Linked DNA regions of Haloferax marinisediminis. The main gene of each other region encodes a partner of the protein of the gene in region 3 in a complex. Links are inferred from orthologs where the notes say so. Each region holds a gene or a part of one and is shown on either strand. Other genes may lie near its edges. The genes, in order: fen, rnhB and GJR98_RS02615.

Region 1 (5,860 bases), 1.2 Mb from region 3 along the record:
AATTCGTTTTCAGACGATTCGGAAGTACAGGGTTCGCCACACGCCCAGCGCGAGCGACCCGAGGACGAGCATGACCGCGATGAACACGGGGTCTGCACCGCCTTCGAACAGGGGAGTCCAGCGAATCACGGCGCCGAGAATCGCGGCGACGAGCCACGAGCGAATCGCGAGCGGGACGGCCGACTTCGCCGATTCGGCAGCGCCCGGCGAGTACGCACCGAATACGGGCGCGACGAGGGCCCACGCGATGAGGAACGGAACCGCGGTGAGCACCCATCCCGCCGGGTTGGTCGACAGGTACGACACGCCATTGTGTTGAATCACGCCGACGGTCACGAGGAGGAAGATGACGAGGATGTCGCCCACGGCGAGCGGCAACGCCCCGGCATCGAGTCGCTCCTCCAGGAAGGACGTCGAAGTTGCCATACCCGTGAATTCGTGGCCCCCCTAATGGCTCTCCCGCTTTTTCGCGGCCACCGTGTACTCGAACCCCGTGTCCACGATCGACGGCTCGAACCCGACTCGTTCGAGGAAGCGCGTGAGTTCGCGCGGTGACGCGAACGACGACCCGAATCTGACGACTCGCTCGGCGGCGACGAGTCCACGACCGAGCGGCGTCTCGGGGTCGAACTCACTGATAGCGAACACACCACCCGGTTCGAGAATTCGATACACTTCCTCGGCGACGGTCCGCTGATTCGGCATGTGATGGAACGCGTCGACGACGGTCACGGCATCGACCGACTCGTCGGCGAAGGGGAGGGAACGAGCGTCTCCGCGGATGCAGTCGAGGCCGCGGTTCTGTGCGCGACGGAGCATCCCAGCTGAGACATCGAGGACGACTTTTTCTGGCGCGTCGAGCGCGAGCGTCGCCCGACCAGACCCCCCGCCGATATCGACGACGCGCTCGACGGGGTGGTCCGCGCGGGCGAGCGCGGCGTTGAGCGTCTCTGCTTCAGCAGGAGGCATTACGAGGTCGTAGAGTGGGGCGATTCGGTCGAAGAATCGAACGTCGCCAACGCCGTGCATAGTCGTTTTGACGCGCCCACCGGGGAAGGTTCTTGCGCGGAGAGGCGCTTGGGTAGCTATGGACTTCGCCCTTCTCGGGTGGCCGGAGGAGGGGCCGCGACTCCGACTCGACTATCGACGGTTTTCCTACGCGGGGAAGTTCGTCACGGCGCAGACGGGGAAAACGGTCCTCCGCGACACCGAGACACCGCTCCCGCCGTTGGACGACGAACGACCGCCACCGACGGGTGGCCCCGACTCACTGCCCCCGCTGGCGGAGGACGTGGTCGCGGCAGTCGCGTTCAACGAAGACCGGACCGACCCGACGACGCTGTGGTTCAGATACGTCACCGTCAGACGAGACAGACGAGGGGAGGGACTCGGCCCGGAACTCCTGCGACGAACCGCCGAGGCCGCCGCATCGCGGGGGTACGAGACGGTCCGAATCGCCACGAACAATCCCTTCGCGTACGAGGCGTGCCACAAAGCGGGCTTCGGGTTCACTGGTCGGGAGACGGGGATGGCCGAACTCGTCTTGGAACGCCCGGCGGCAGCGCCAGCATCGGTCTCACGCGAGACGTACCAGTCGGGACTCGACCGCTATCGTGCCCGCGACCTCGGTGAAAGAGAGCAGGCGTTCCTCGCGGCCCGTGAGGGCGCAGACCCGCCCACGGTCGAGCGTGGATGAGAGTTCGAGTGACACTCGTACCATTGAAACCCTCGCCCCCCGAACTGCCGGCAAATGGGAAACGCAGACTTGCGGACGCTCGCGGCACTCGCTGACGTCTCGTTCGACGAGGTGAGCGGGAGCGTCGTCGCCGTGGACGCGCACAACTGGCTGTACCGCTATCTCACGACGACGGTCAAGTGGACGAGTTCGGAGAAGTACACGACGACCGAGGGCGAGGAAGTCGCCAACCTCATCGGAATCGTCCAGGGGCTTCCCAAGTTCTTCGAACACGACCTGACACCCGTGTTCGTCTTCGACGGCGGCGTCACCGACATGAAAGACGACGAGGTGGCCAAGCGGCGCGAACAGCGCGAGAAGGCCGAAGAACGCCTCGAAGAAGCGCGTGAAGCCGGTGACGCCGTCGAGGCCGCTCGGATGGAAGCCCGCACGCAGCGCCTCACGGACACGATTCAGGAGACGAGTCGAGAACTCCTCCGTCTCCTCGACGTGCCGGTGGTCGAAGCACCCGCCGAGGGCGAGGCGCAAGCATCCTACATGGCCCGCAAGGGCGACGCCGACTACGTCGGCAGCGAAGACTACGACACCCTGTTGTTCGGCGCGCCGTACACGCTTCGGCAACTCACGAGCAAAGGCAACCCCGAACTGATGGACCTCGAGGGAACGCTGGAGAAACACGACATCACCTACGAGCAACTCGTGGACATCGCCATGCTCTGCGGCACCGACTTCAACGAGGGTATCACGGGCGTCGGCCCGAAAACAGCAGTAAAAGAAGTCAAGAAACACGGCGACCTCTGGGCCGTCCTCGAAGCACGCGGCGAGACGATTCCGAACGCCGACAGAGTCCGAGAGTTCTTCTTCACCCCGCCTGTCACCGACGACTACGACTACGACACGGACATCGACCCCGACGTGGCCGCCGCTCGGGAGTACGTCACCGAGACGTGGGAAGTCGACGCCGATGAGGTCAAACGAGGTTTCGAGCGTATCGAAGAATCCGTGACGCAGACGGGACTGGACCGCTGGACGTAGGCGAGAGCGGGTCGAAGCCTCCGTCTACTACCTCGTCGGCGCGGGGATGATGATACTCCTCGGCGACGTGATGGACCCAATCGAACGGGTCGAAAACAGCGGAGAGAACTGAACTAGGCTGTCGGCTTACGACACGTCCTCGATGGCGTCGAGGAGCATGTTCGCGCCGATGTCGATTTCTCGCTCGGTCACGTCGAGCGGTGGGAGGATACGGAGGACTTTGTAGCCACACGAGAGCGTGAGGAGGCCGCGTTTGAGCGCTGCTTCCTGCACGGCGTTCCGGCGTTCGTTGGTGTCGAACTCGACGGCGAGGAGGAGACCCTTCCCGCGCACGTCCACGACGGTGTCGGGGGCGTCGTCGCGCATCGTCTCTGTGAACTGCCGGCCACGGGCGACGGCGTTGTCCAGCAGGTCGTAGTCCTCGATGGCTTCGAGGGTGAACACACCCTGCATCGACGCCAGAATGTCGCCGGCACCCCACGTCGACGAGAGGCGACTCTTCTCTTCGGGGAAGATATCCTTCTTCGAGATGGTCGCACCGACGCGGAGACCCTTCGCACCAGTGATAACGTCAGGTTCCATCGGGTAGTGGTCTGCACCCCACATCTCGCCGGTTCGGCCCACGCCGGATTGAATCTCGTCGGCGATGAGCGTCAGGTCGTAGTCGTCGACGACGGCCGCGAGTTCCTCGGAGAAGGCGTCGGAGGGGAAGCGGTAGCCACCTTCGCCCTGTATCGGTTCGACGATGACGTAGGCGACGTCGGAGGCGTCGATGTGGCCCTTCTTGGGGTGGAGTTTCTGCCGGAGTTTCGACGCAGCAGATTCGGGGTCGGGGAAGAATCCACACGAACACGTCTCGGGGGAACACGACCGGTCGTCACAGAAGGGGACGTCGACGATGCCCGAGAGTTCGGGGAAGTTGTGGCGATAGACGGACTTCGAGCGGTTGAGCGAGAGCGCGCCGAGTGTCCGGCCGTGGAAGGCACCCTCGAAGGTGATACCGTACTTCCCGCCATCGGAGTTGTCGTAGCAGATTTTGATGGCGTTCTCGACGGCCTCAGCACCCGAGTTCGAGAGGAACACCGTATCCATCCCGTAGTGACTCGTGAGGTCCGTCAGTTTGTCCATGAGCGCGGCGGGACCGGGGAACTGCTCTTCGCCGGGTGCCGACCCGTCGCTGACGTAGAAGTCCTGTCCGGCGATTTTGGTCGGGTCGACGAGGTCGAACTCGGCCATCCGGTCGAGAATCTTCGGGTTGTTGTAACCGAGGGGGGCGGCAGCGACGTGACTGGTGAAGTCGAGGAGGACGTTGCCATCCACGTCAGTACAGAACGGTCCTTCGGCCTCGCTGGTGATGTCCCAGACGAAATCGTAGACGTACGTACTCGGTGCGGCGTGTTCCTGGTGGTACGAGACCCACTCTTTGGCCCGTTCGCCGGGCATCGAATCGACGTGGGGAACCACCGTCTCTCGGTCCATGCGCCTCGCTACGGAGACCCATGTGTTAAGATATTCGTTATTAATGGTGCAATATCAGCGGCAGTGCGCCGAGGTCTGTCGATTTCGATATCTCCGTGTTCGGATACGACGCGAAGTCGTGACGGACTGGTGTCCAAACCTGTCGAACCCGCGATAGGCTTTTGCTCCTGACTGTCTGTCTTTATGTATGGCTCTCCGTGACATTCAGCGCTCTCGTGCAATGTGGTGGGCCGTCGCAGCCGCTCTCGCCGGCGCGTTCGTCTACGTCATCTACTCGTTCATCGGGACGTTCGTCTTTGGCCTCTTCATCTACTACGCGACACGGCCAATATACCGTCGCATCCGGCGACGGGTTCGCCCACCGAGTCTCGCTGCGACTGTCGCCCTGTTCGCCCTTGCACTGCCGGCGCTCGGCCTCATGGCCTACGCTGCGACGATTGCTCTCCGAGAATTCGTGAGTTACGCCAATCGGGTGTCTGCTGACGAGGCGCCGATTGACCTCCGCGCGTACGGAATCGACCCGGAGTTTGTCAGAGACGTCGCGACTCCACAGGCGCTCTTGGAGTACGACTTCGCGACACTGCTCACACCGAGTGCCGTCTCGTCTGTGTCGGACTCGCTCAGCGTCGCCGCCAGTACGTTCACCTTCCTCGGTATCGGCGCAATCCACCTGTTCATCATGATTGCGTTCGCCTTCTACCTGCTTCGTGACGACTACAAGCTGAGTCGCTGGGTCCGGTCGATGTTCGCTGACGACCAGGGCATCCTCGAATCGTACTTCCGTGCCGTCGATCGTGATTTCAACAACATCTTCTTCGGCAACATCCTCAACGCGGTTCTCACCGGTACCATCGGTGTCATCGCGTACTCGATGTTGAACGTCTTCGCGCCGGCAGGTGTGGCAATTCCTGCACCGGCACTGGTCGGCCTCCTCGCCGGTGCCGCGAGTCTCATCCCGGTGGTCGGGATGAAACTCGTCTACGTTCCCGTCGCGATATACATGGGTGGGCAGGTCTTCCTCACGAACCCACCGGCACTGTGGTTCGTCCTCCTCTTCGCAGCAGTCTCGTTCGTCATCGTGGATACGATTCCCGACCTCGTCCTCAGACCGTACGTCTCCGGTCGGAGTCTCCACGTCGGTGCCGTGATGATTGCGTACACCTTCGGCCCGCTGATGTTCGGGTGGTACGGCATCTTCCTCATGCCGATGATTCTCGTGCTCCTCGTGAACTTCGCGCGACTCGTGCTTCCAGAGCTACTGGCTGGCAAGCCGATACGACCGTACACAGTCGACCCGGCGTATCTCGTCGATGGACCAGCGGCCAAACAAGACGGAAACGGTGTCGACACACAGGGTGATGCAGACCGCCCGGAGGGGCGACAAGAAGGGCAAGAAGACGAGTTCGACGTCCCACCGTTCCCGGAGCGAGACGGCGAGCGTCCGAGTCGGGACTCCCGGTCTCCGCCGGACGTTAGCCCCGACGGATGACCGTTCTCAGGCGTCGAAATCTTCGGTGATGTACTCTGCTTCCCACTCGTCGCGTGCCTTGATTTCGCGGCGGCCGCGGCGCGTCAACGAGTAGTAGTTGGTTCGTCGGTCTCGCTGGCCCTTGTCGACGAGACCTTTCTCGACGAGCGTGTCGAGGTTCG
Region 2 (5,696 bases), 470 kb from region 3 along the record:
TGGCTATCTCTACGAACACAGCGTCGAAGGCTTCGTCGCACCCATCGTGATGGACGTGATGGACGGCGTCGAGGCGAAGTTCCACGGTGCAGGCCGCGAAGACGTCGACGCCCTGATGCTCGGGACGGGCCGGCCGTTCGTGGTCGAAATCATGGAACCCCGTCGCCGAAACGTCGACGTGGAACAACTCGAAGGCGACGTGAACGCGATGGCCGAGGGCGCAATCGAAGTCGAGGGACTTCGTCTCGCTACCTACGACATGGTCGAGCGCGTGAAGAAACTCGACGCGAGCAAGCAGTACCGCGCGGCCGTCGAGTTCGACGACGACGTGGCGGGCGAGGACTTGCAGGCCGCACTGGAAGAACTCACCGGTGCGACCATCGAGCAGTACACGCCGCACCGCGTCGACCACCGCCGGGCGAGTCTCACGCGGACGCGACACGTCTACGACGCCACCGGCGAACTCGAAGACGCCCGCCATGGGACTGTCGAGATTCACGGCGAAGGCGGACTCTACATCAAAGAACTCGTCTCCGGTGACGAAGGCCGGACGAACCCGAGTCTCGCTGGACTCCTCGACACCGGCGCAGTCGTCACTGCGCTCGACGTGATTGCGGTCGAAGGCGAAGACGAACCGTTCGAGGACGACGAATTCTTCAAAGACTGAGCGCCACCCACGGCTCCGACCGCGGCGTTTCGAGTCGACTTCTCGGACTATCTTGTCACCGAGAAGTAGGGTTAGGTCGGGACGCAACGTCTCTCTAGATTGCCATGAATCGAACCGTGACGCGAATGGCCGCTGCGGGTGTGGGCCTCCTCCTCGGTGCAGCGGGCATCGCACTCGCGCGCTGGAAGCGGAAGCGACTCGCGGACCTCGCGGCGGGCAGCGACCTCCTCACGACCGACCGAGGTGTCGTCGAAGTCGCGCGACGGGGGTCGGGCTATCCGGTGCTCGTCCTCCACGGCGACCCGGGCGGGTACGACCAAGGCCTACACCTCGGGTCCGAACTCTTCGGGAGCGACGTCGAACTCATCGCACCCTCGCGCCCGGGGTATCTGCGGACACCACTCGACGGTAATGAGTCGTTCGAGGACCAGGCGGCACTGCTCGTGGCGTTGCTCGACGAACTCGACGTAGAGCAGGCACTCGTCGTGGGTCTCTCGGGTGGGGGGCCGACCGCACTCCAACTCGCAGCCGACTATCCCGACCGAGTGTCAGGAGTCGTTCTCGTGTCGGCCGTCACCAACGACCTCGACGAGCGACTGTTCGACATCGACAATCCATTCGTCGACCCACTTCTCACCTCCACGCCGGTACTCGACGTTCGCTCCGGTCTGTTCGTCGCACTCGGTCGGTTTGCACCCGATACTCTCGTCGCGATGCTCCACGACGAAGTTTCGGCACTGGAGGGAGCAGCACTCGCCGCGTACGTCGAATCCATCGTAACGAACCCACGGTATCTGGAGCAGTCCCTCGACTTCGTCCCGACCATGCTCCCGGTGAGTGCACGCATCGACGGAACACTCAACGACGAACGGTTGTTCCGTGCGTTACCGAACGTCGCATACGGGACCATCGAGTGCCCGACTCTCGTTCTCCACGGTAAGTTCGACGAGTCTGTCCCGTTCGACCACGCGGAGTTCGTCGTGGATGCGTTGCCAAACGTCGAACTCGTCGGTCTGGATGCCGACCACCTCGTCTGGATTGGCTCCGGTCACGAGCGGGCCCGTGAGGCGGTTCAGGCGTTCACCGAATTGGTCACTGCGTCGGGCGAACCGATGACATCCTAAGAAGGGAGTCTTCGCTGTGCGGCCATCGCAGACCGCAATCTTGAATCCGTCTCTCGAAGACCCGACCACGTATGCGAATCGGCGTCGACGAGGCCGGAAAGGGACCCGTCTTGGGTCCGATGGTCGCCGCAGCGGTCCGGGCAGACCCGGAGACGCTGCCCGATGGAATCGCCGACTCGAAACGACTCTCCCCCACTCGCCGTGAGGAACTCGCTGCGGAACTGCGAGACCGAGACGACATCTCGGTCGGCGTCGCGTTTATCGAACCCTCGACCATCGACGACCCCGAGACAGACATGAATCTGCTCACGGTCCGGGCGCAGGTCGAAGCCGCCGCCGAAGTCGCCACCGACGGCGACGAACTCGTCTGTGACGCGGGCGACGTGAGCGAGTCTCGATTCGGGCGACGCGTCCGCGACGGAGTCGCCGATGCCGGAGTATCGGTCGAGGTTCACGCGCAGCACCGTGCCGACGACGAACACGCAATCGTCGGGGCGGCGAGTATCGTCGCAAAAGTCGAACGTGACCGGCGCGTCGACGACATTGCCGAGGAGTACGGCGAAGTCGGCAGTGGCTATCCGAGCGACCAGACGACCCGCGACTTCTTACGCGAGTTCGTCCGCGAACACGGGATTCTCCCGGACTGTGCCCGAAAGTCGTGGTCGACGTGCGCCGACCTCTTGGCCGCGCACGAACAGGCGTCGCTCGGGGACTTCTGAGACGCGAAAAATCAGTTCGTGGAGTCGTCGTCCGCGTGGGAGTGAGCGGCTGTGGTCGTCTACGCCATCTCGTCGAGCGAGACGTACGAGCCTTCTTGTGCGGAAATCCACGTCGTCAGCAGTTCGTCTTCGGAGAGGCCAGCGGGGAAGATGGTGCACTCGTCCGGTGCGTCGTCGTACGGCGCGACGATTGCCATATACTCCAGGTCGGTCGTCTGGGATGTCCGTCGTCCCTCGACCTCCGTCGTCGTCGTCGGTACAGCGTCCGTGTCGTCGTGTCGAAGTGGAGTATCTTCCATGAGTGGAGTGTGTTGCACCGTAATTGCCGACGGGCGACGGCTTCTCAGAAAACGCTTCAATCAATAGTTTAGAAACTAACTATATTATTCTACTGGAAGTTATACTGAGTTGGAAATAACCGGAAGCAGCTACCCATCCAGAACCGGGACAAACCGATTCGAACGGGACCGCGTGCGTCGCTCGCTGGGCGAACGACGGTGGAAACGAGTCGAAACGTAGGTGGTGTGACCGCGGCGTCAGCGGTCCTCAGTCAGGAGGAGTCGGAGGATGTCACCGTAGGCCGGGCGGGTGACGAGGACACCGACGATGACACCGAGGATGGTGAAGATGGCGAAGCCCTGCAGGTCGCCGAGCGAGAGGATGGCGAGCGGGCTCATCGCGATGATGGTCGTCGCGGCGGCAGCGCCGATAATCCAGAAGGCACGGCGGAAGCGCGACTGGAAGACCTTTCGCGACTTGACCGAGCCTTCGGCCATCACCTCGTCGGCGATGATGATGAGGTCGTCCACACCGGTCCCGATGACGGCGATGAACCCGGCGATGACCGAGAGGTCGAGCGGGTAGCCGATTGCCGCGGCGAAGCCGAGGAGGACGTACACCTCGGAGAGCCCCGTCACGATCATCGGCAGCGCGACTTCCGGTTTGCCGTAGCGGAGGAAGACGACGCCAGCGACGGCGAGGACGGCGATGATACCCGTAAAGAGGGAGTCCGTCTTGAAGCTCTCACCCTGACTTGGGGAGATGTACGACGAGGTGCCGCCGTCCTGTCCCGAGAGGTCGAGTTTCGCAGGGAGCGCACCGGCACGGAGGTTGATGGCAATCTCCTGTGCTTCGGACGTGTTGCGCGTCTGCAGTTGGAAGCTCGGTGCGTTGGCCCACTCACCGGAGCGCATGCCGTCGGCGAGGCCAGGGCTCATTCCGAAGGAGTTGACGACTTCACCGTTGACGACGAGGAGTAGACAGCCATCGGTCGTGTTGGGGTCGTCCATGTAGGTACACCGCGTCCCACCCTGCTGGGCGAGGCCGGTGTCGACGACCGCTTCCTGGAAGTCTTGTGCGGGCTGGTCACGAACCGAGACGGGGACGAACGCACCGCCGCCCGTCTGTGGTTCCTGTGCCGTCCCGATAGACGTGAAGTCGGCCTGCGAGAGGACTGCTTCCTGCGTCTCGTACACTCGCGTTCCGTTCTGCGTCGTCGGGTAGTAGATGTCGATTTGGACGGTTCCGCGTTCCCCGACGAGGTCGATGACGTCCTGTCGGTCGCGGTTCGGCACCTCGACGAGGATGAAGTGTTCACCCGTCGCCGTCGTCACTTGCTGGACCGTCCCGCCGGAGAGACCGGCCTCGTTAATCTTCGACTCGAGGACGCGAACCGTCTCGGTCCGGGTCGTCTCGGTGACGCCGTCTCTCACCTCTCCGTGGGCGTACCCAGCGGCGTCGAGCGCGGTGCTCAAGTCGTCGGTCGTGACGTTTTCGATGGTCGCTTCGACCGTGTTGCCCTCGGCACCCTGCCGGGCAATGATGTCCGCGGCGTCTGCGGTGGGCAACTGCGCGGCGACCTGTTGTTCGACCACGCGCTCGGAGTCACCGTTGAACTCGACGTCTTCGGCCGTGACACCGACGAGTGGTGCGCGGATGCGCGTCCCGCCGTCGAGTTGGAGGCCGAACTTGAGGTTGGTCATACTGTCGTCTTCACCGATGGCGGGTTGGGACCCCACAGTCGGTGAGAACAGGGCGAACGTCGAGACGAGGATGGCGATGACGAGCAGGATAACTCGCCAGTTGTCACGGAGCGTGCTCATCGGGCCACCCCCTCGTACTTCCACCAGCGAAGGAGCGACACGTTGAGCAGGTAGGTGTTCATCAGGTCGGCGGTGAGACCGAACACGAGGACGGTCCCAATCGCTGCGAGCAGTTGAATGCCGAACAGCGTCGCCGTGATGGTCATGACGATCATCGCCGCGATGGACGTGAGCGTCATGGTCACACCAGTGCGCATGGCGCGGTAGGTCGACTCGTAGAAGTCACCGGAGCGCCGGAGGACGTGGTTGTTCAGGAGGATGTCCGAGTCGACGGAGTACCCGATGAGCATCAGCAGTGCTGCGACGGTTCCGAGCGACAGTTCGATGCCGAGGATGTTCATCAGCGCCACCGGGATGACGATGTCGGAGAACGCCGAGATGACGACGGCGATGGAGGGGACGAACGTCCGGAACATCGCGAACACGAGGACACTCATGCCGACGAATGCGACGGCGACGCCACCGAGGGCGAGCAGTTGCGTGTCGGCGCCGAAGTTCGCGGACACGGCGTCGATAGAGCGGACTTCGTAGCCCGCGGCCTCGGCTTGTTGTTCGAGTTCCGTCGTCGTCGCGCTACCGGACTGGAACGTCAACACGTACGTCCCGTCTGCGGCGACGGCGCGAATCGACTCAGGAGAGGTATCGAAGGCCGCGCTGACTTCGCTTTGCGGGGCATCCGTTGCGATACGGAGTTCGGTGCCACCGGTGAAATCGACGCCCGGGTCTACCGGTGCACCAGTCGCGACGTACCACCCTCCGATGACCAACAAGGCCACCGCGAGAACCGCGAGGGGGACGGCCGCGAGTTGGCGATTCGTGTACCGGGTGTAGTCTACCTCCGGTACCGTAAACTCGACCATGGGTTTCGGTCCCGAGCGATTCGGAATAAGGCTTCTTATGTGTGGTAGGTTACGGTATCGAGGGGCACGGTTTGACGCGGTGGCGACGAACCCGCGATAAACCCATACGCGTCGACCGACAATCGTGACGTATGACGAGTGAATCGACACCAGCCGAACCAGCGACCGACTCGGTGGCAACGAACGTCGTCGTCTCCTTCCCGGACGAACTGAGCGCGTGGGGC
Region 3 (5,705 bases):
CTTCGACTCTGCGGACGAAATCGACCAACACATCCGCGACCTCGACCTCCAGTGGACGATTCTCAAGCCCGTCTTCTTCTTCGAGAACTTCGAGGCGTTCGCCGAGAATATCGTCGAAGATGGCCAACTCGCACTCCCACTCGCAGAGGGCGTCAGCCTCCAGATGGTCAGCGACGACGACATCGGCCACGCTGCTGCTGTCGCACTCGCGAACCCCGACGCGTTCGTCGGCGAAGCAATCGACCTCGCAGGCGATTCGAAGACGCTCGAAGAGGCCGCCGCGATTCTCTCGGACGTCACTGGCCGCGAAGTCGAAGCGATTCACGTCCCAATCGAAGACGCATACGAGACGTTCGGTGAGGAGTTCACCGTGATGTGTGAGTGGTTCAACGACGTCGGGTACAGCGCCGACATCGACGCACTCGAAGAGACGTTCGGCTTCGAGTTCACCGACCTCGAAACGTACCTCCGAGAGCACGGTTGGGAGGACAAGGACGGAATGGCGAGCGTCCCCGGGTGGGTCAAGGCGATGCAGTAAGACAGACGACACGCACTCCTCGAGTGTCGTATTCTACGAGACAACACTCCATTTTCTGACAGTCGTTATCCGGCCCGTTAGTTTCCCCAGAACCAAGTGACATCGACCACACCACAGTCGTGTATATGAGATGGTTATTATTTATTAAAACTATTTCTTATTCGTAAAATATAGAAACATCTAGTCGAACAATCACATCGATGTCACAGAAAGGGAGTTCACCAATGCACAGTCGCAGAACAGTACTCGCAGCAGCAATTGGCGGGGTGACGACTGCACTCGCAGGGTGTACGGGTTCGACGGAAAGTTCGGACACGACTGACGAAGCGACCTCAACGCAGACACAGACGAAAGCCGAGACGGAAACACAGACGACCACGTCGACGCAACAGTCGCTGGAGGCACAGCTCGAGACGGTTCGTGAAGCGAGTGCGAAGTATACGGACATCGAAGCAGCACTCGAAGACGGATACCAGTTCGGTGGCCCGTACGTGCCGGGGATGGGTTGGCACGTACAGAACCCCGAGTACCTCCAACAGGCCGCGGAGAACGGCTTCGACCTCGAAAAGCCGCCAATTCTCACCTATCTCGAGACCGACGACGGACTGACACTCGGTTCCGTCGAATTCGGTGCACCCGCAGCGGCCATCCCCGAGAATCCAGACCTATTCGTCGACGAGGGCACCGACGCCACCGAGGAGTGGCACTCGCACGACGCCGCAACGCACGTGTTCGCCACGCCCGACGACCAGCAGACGAACCCGAAAGACCTCACACTCTCGGAACTTGCCACCAAGGACTACTGGACGGAGTTCCACCCGCCAGACTCTGACCTCTCTGCCGGAGAGACGGTCGCACTTAACTGGGGGACTGCAAGCGGAAAAGAAGGCGAGCGAACCGAACGTGTTGCCGACATCGTCGCCACGCATCCCGGTCTTCGAACCCTCCACGTCTGGGTCCACGCAGAGAACCCAGAGGGTGTGTTTGCCCCCATGAACCCACAGTTCGCGGAGAGTGACGGCGGTCACCACGGCGACAGTTCCGAGACGGAACACAGCCACTGACTGGACTCTCCGACCTGAATCAGAACACAGATACGAGAGAAATGGGCGGCGTCAGGCCTCGCCGACGAGTTCGTCGAAGAGCGCCGAGACACGTCCCTCGATGTCGTCGCGAATCTCGCGAACGGCGTCCAACTCCTGTCCATCGGGGTCGTCGAGGTCCCAGTCACGGGCGTCACCGCGCCACGTCATGGGACAGATTCCCTCTGCCGAACAGCCCATCGTGATGACGATGTCCACGTCCATAATCTCGTCTTGGCTGATGGCTCGCGGCGTCTCCCCTGCGAGTTCGAATCCCTTCTCGCTCATCACGTCGACCACCTCGTCGTGGACGTGGTCCGCCGGGTCGGTGCCGCCGGTGAGGATGTCGATTTCGTCGCCGACGTCGCGCTCGTCTCGCTCGCGCCGGGCGAACGCCGTCGCCATCTGACTTCGGCCAGCGTTCTGGACGCAGACGAACGCGACACGGGTCTGCTCGTTGTGAGCCATATATCTATCCAGTTGCACAAACGCTCATTTGAGTGTAACGGTGTCTGAAACCCCCGAAATCGGGGTTTTCAGTATTTTGAACCCCCATGCCAAGAATAGTCATGGAGAGGGGTCGAGAGGCGAAGAGGTGGTTGCAGTGATGGGAGTACGGGTCGCGCCGACAGTGAGGGGAGCGCGGGTCGCCCTGTGTCGGGTCGCGCACGCGAGAGGGCGTGCGGGAACATCATACAGGAAGTCCAAATCAGGAGTATTTTTAATACCGCTGTCGTACGACGGCACATATGTTCAAGGCCATCGTGAGTGCCGCGACGCTCCGGGACGCGCTCGACTCAGTGAGCGTCCTCGTCGACGAGTGTAAGATTCGACTCAACGAGGAAGACCTCGCCATCCGCGCAGTCGACCCCGCGAACGTCGGCATGGTGGACCTCACGCTCGACGCTGCAGCGTTCGAATCCTACGAGGCTGACGGCGGCGTCATCGGTGTCAACCTCTCCCGACTCGAAGAAGTCGCCGGTATGGCGGGTTCGAACGACCTCATCCACCTCACGCTCGACGAAGAGACGCGCAAACTCAACATTCGCATCGACGGACTGTCCTACACGCTCGCGCTCATCGACCCCGACTCGATTCGACAGGAACCGGACATCCCGGACCTCGACCTCCCCGCGAACATCGTCGTCGAAGGAACCCACCTCGACCGCGGTATCAAGGCGGCCGACATGGTCTCCGACCACATCCGTCTCCGCGTCGACAGCGCCGAAGAGACGTTCCACATCGAAGCAGAGGGCGACACCGACGACGTGGACCTCTCGCTTCCCCCGGCGGACCTCATCAGCATCGAGGCAGGCGACGCCGACTCGCTGTTCTCGCTCGACTACCTGAAGGACATGAACAAGGCGATTCCGTCTGACGCCGAAGTCACCGTCGAACTCGGCGAAGAGTTCCCGGTCAAACTCCACTACCAGATTGCCGAAGGGATGGGCACCATCACGTACATGCTCGCCCCGCGCATCCAGAGCGACTAACGACGCGTCCCCACCTCTTTCCAGCAACTCGACGCCTTCGAGCGGTTGCTCCGCTCACGGTTGTCGGTACATAGTCTAGACACCATCACGACCACGGCCGGCCAGTCAGGACGAAATTACGACCACCGACTACGACCACCGACACACAGTCAGGACGAACCTGACTCACCGTCGGACTGACACCAGTGTGGGAGTCGGACCGTCGCTGTCGTCCCGTCGTCTACGTCCAACGCCAGGCGCCCACCGAGCGCATCGACCGTCCAGCGGACTGCCCACAGCCCGAGGCCGCTTCCGTGTTTGAGGGGCGATTCGCCGCCTGTTTCGACGACGGTTCGTTCGTACTCCGGGACGCCCGGGCCGTCGTCGCTGACGCCCACCACGAGGTCTGTGTCTGCTTCGTGGAGCGTAACACGAACTGTTGGGTCGTCGCCGCCGTACTCGAGGGCGTTCTCCACCAGTTCACGGACGAGAAGTTTGGCCGCAGGTTCACTCCCGGTGACGAGCAGTTCGTCGGGAGCGTCGACGGTCACGGACCCAGCATCGAAGTCGGACTGGACGTCGGAGACGCACGTCTGGACCGTGTCGACGACGTTGAAGCGCGCGCTGGCATCGATACCGGCCATGACGCGTTCGACCGTCCGCGCTTTTTCGCCGAGTGAGAGCAAGGCGTTCGACCGCGTTCGAATCGTCTCGGTGATATCCCGTTCTCCCGGTGGGAGTCTGTCCGAGACCATGTCGGCGTACCCGATGACGACGGTCATGTCGTTTCGGAGGTTGTGCCGGAGGACGCGGTTCAGCACCTCCAGACGCTGTCGTCGCCGGACCCGCCCCGTCACGTCGGAGATACTGACGGTCCGGCCGAGACGGCGGTCGTGTTGGTCTGTGACCGGCGACATCGTGACCTCGTAGGTTCGGCGACGACGGTCGACGGTCACGTCCACGAGTTGCCGGTCCTCGTCGAGGTCGACGCCGGGGAGAACTGTCGAGACCGGGTCGAACAACACCGACCCGATGTCGAAACTGAGGAGCGACGTCGCGGCCGCGTTGGCGTCCACGATGCGACTCTCGCGGTCGAGCACCAAGACCCCGACTGCCACGTCGTCGATAGCGGCCCGGCGTCCCAGACGCCCCGTCGCCGGCGAGAGGCCGAACAGTTGGAAGCGATAGAGCGCGTATCCGAACGTCGCGCCGGTCACCGAGAGGGCAATCGGCGTGAAGTTAACCATCGGAAACGGGCCGAGCGCGAACGTGTGTGCCACGTGGGCGACAGTCGGCGCGATGGACCCGATGGCGAGCGCGACGGCCTGTTCGCGGTACCGTGAGAGTCGCTCTAAGAGCATCCCGACGACGAGGACGATGCCAGTTCCGATGATGACGTACCCGTAGACGGCGTGGACGTAGTACCAGAGGTTCGGTTCGAACTGGACCGTCGCAGCACCGAAGACGGGAACGAGGCGGTAGTTCGACCAGAGGAGGCCGTGGTACGGGTTCGTCACGAGAGCGACGACGGTGACCGCCGGAAACAAGAAGAGTGCCAGAACGAGGCGACGTGACGCGAGTTCGCCGCGACCGGTGTACGCGAGCGAGAACGCAAGCCACGCCGGTGCGATAATCCCCTGTGCGATTTCGATAGGTACCTGAAACCAGATTCGGAGATTCGGGTCGAACGTCACGAGCGCGAGCGCGTAGGAACTCGCCCACAGCGTCGCAGCGACCAACAGAACCGAGAACCATCTGGACCCCGGTTCGGACCCCTCCCACCACGCGACCGTCGCGATAGACCCGGAGACGCTGGCGGCGATGATACAGAGTATCACCAGGGGAGAGACCGAAAGCACGGATAGGTCTCTGCGTGTGCCGGCGTAACGTTTACGGGACTAGGTTCGGCGACAGGGTCACTTGCGACGACAGAGTCACTGACTGGTAGTACGCGGGCGACGTGCGACTGACGCGAGGACGTAGATGACGGGGACGATGAGTACCGCCCCGACGACGAACGGCGACCAGTATGTGAGGACGTACAGGGCGGCCATCGCGGGCGGTCCAATCGTCCGACCGAGACTCCCTGCACCCTGTGTGACACCGAAGGCGTTCCCCTGTTTCTCTGCAGACGCAGAGGTGGAGACGAGCGTCGACAGCGAGACGTTCAGCATCCCGTTTCCGAACGACAACAGCGCGCCGACGAGCATGAGCGCCAGCAGTTCCTGTGTGAACCACGCTGGACCGCCGACCGGTGGAAGGAGTTGCCCAATCTCCGGCGAGAACGGGAGGAACGCCAACGAGAGCATGAGCCCAGTCGCCCCGACGACGGCCAGTTTCGCCTCGGAGTAGCGGCGTGCGAGTTGCCCGACGACGACACCCTGATTCAGCGTGCCGAGGAGGCCGATGTACGTCAAGAACAGCGCCGTCTCAGTCTCGCCGTAGCCGTAGATGTCCGCCGCGAACGGGATGAACATGACCTGAATTCCGGAGAAGGCGACCGAGACGATGAAGAACGACACGACTAGTCCGCGGAGGTTGTCGTCAGAGAGGGCGTCGCGGAACTGCGTCACGAGTGTCGTCGTCGACGACCCGGCTGGTGCACGCTGTCTA

Evidence for each region.
Region 1: the proteins of GJR98_RS02615 (region 3) and fen are in contact, whole or in part, in a crystal structure (PDB 1RXZ), measured with the Archaeoglobus fulgidus proteins. The link is inferred for Haloferax marinisediminis from one-to-one orthologs. Residues at the interface, in WP_010877842.1 of Archaeoglobus fulgidus: Asn43, Val44, Ala45, Met46, Pro120, Arg121, Pro123, Leu125, Gln151, Met192, Ser194, Asn218, Tyr219, Pro220, Ile237, Leu238, Ala239, Pro240, Arg241, Ile242, Glu243, Ser244; in WP_010877775.1 of Archaeoglobus fulgidus: Lys326, Ser327, Thr328, Gln329, Ala330, Thr331, Leu332, Glu333, Arg334, Trp335, Phe336.
Region 2: the proteins of GJR98_RS02615 (region 3) and rnhB are in contact, whole or in part, in a crystal structure (PDB 3P83), measured with the Archaeoglobus fulgidus proteins. The link is inferred for Haloferax marinisediminis from one-to-one orthologs. Residues at the interface, in WP_010877842.1 of Archaeoglobus fulgidus: Val39, Ala42, Asn43, Val44, Ala45, Met46, Leu125, Asp168, Ser194, Asn218, Tyr219, Pro220, Ile237, Leu238, Ala239, Pro240, Arg241, Ile242, Glu243, Ser244; in WP_010878125.1 of Archaeoglobus fulgidus: Ala74, Ile178, Ala179, Ile183, Arg190, Ser195, Asn196, Leu197, Arg198, Gln199, Lys200, Thr201, Leu202, Asp203, Phe205.

Annotation. Positions count from the first base shown.
Region 1 is NZ_WKJP01000001.1:1,744,684-1,750,543, reverse strand. Bases 839-3,740 are described here. They hold fen (flap endonuclease-1), read left to right. Parts: upstream 839-1,750; coding sequence 1,751-2,731; downstream 2,732-3,740. Other genes in these bases: GJR98_RS09130 (class-III pyridoxal-phosphate-dependent aminotransferase), read right to left, coding at 2,858-3,740; GJR98_RS09140 (GNAT family N-acetyltransferase), read left to right, coding at 1,088-1,696; GJR98_RS09145 (class I SAM-dependent methyltransferase), read right to left, coding at 839-1,029. Also shown: GJR98_RS09150 (DUF3054 domain-containing protein), read right to left, coding at 10-426; more of GJR98_RS09145, read right to left, coding at 448-838; more of GJR98_RS09130, read right to left, coding at 3,741-4,210; GJR98_RS09125 (AI-2E family transporter), read left to right, coding at 4,431-5,699; GJR98_RS09120 (helix-turn-helix transcriptional regulator), read right to left, coding at 5,706-5,860. UniProt on the Methanocaldococcus jannaschii protein: Structure-specific nuclease with 5'-flap endonuclease and 5'-3' exonuclease activities involved in DNA replication and repair.
Region 2 is NZ_WKJP01000001.1:971,930-977,625, reverse strand. The notes cover bases 949-3,686. They hold rnhB (ribonuclease HII), read left to right. Parts: upstream 949-1,862; coding sequence 1,863-2,510; downstream 2,511-3,686. Other genes in these bases: secD (preprotein translocase subunit SecD), read right to left, coding at 3,047-3,686; GJR98_RS05025 (DUF7511 domain-containing protein), read right to left, coding at 2,570-2,809; GJR98_RS05035 (alpha/beta fold hydrolase), read left to right, coding at 949-1,791. Outside these bases: GJR98_RS05040 (tRNA pseudouridine(54/55) synthase Pus10), read left to right, coding at 1-667; more of GJR98_RS05035, read left to right, coding at 772-948; more of secD, read right to left, coding at 3,687-4,612; protein translocase subunit SecF, read right to left, coding at 4,609-5,472; GJR98_RS05010 (hypothetical protein), read left to right, coding at 5,604-5,696. UniProt on the Methanocaldococcus jannaschii protein: Endonuclease that specifically degrades the RNA of RNA-DNA hybrids.
Region 3 is NZ_WKJP01000001.1:497,506-503,210, forward strand. What follows is about bases 1,495-4,241. They hold GJR98_RS02615 (DNA polymerase sliding clamp), read left to right. Parts: upstream 1,495-2,369; coding sequence 2,370-3,113; downstream 3,114-4,241. Other genes in these bases: GJR98_RS02605 (hypothetical protein), read left to right, coding at 1,495-1,602; GJR98_RS02610 (arsenate-mycothiol transferase ArsC), read right to left, coding at 1,654-2,088; GJR98_RS02620 (sensor histidine kinase), read right to left, coding at 3,263-4,241. Also shown: GJR98_RS02600 (NmrA/HSCARG family protein), read left to right, coding at 1-538; more of GJR98_RS02605, read left to right, coding at 763-1,494; more of GJR98_RS02620, read right to left, coding at 4,242-4,930; GJR98_RS02625 (MFS transporter), read right to left, coding at 5,027-5,705.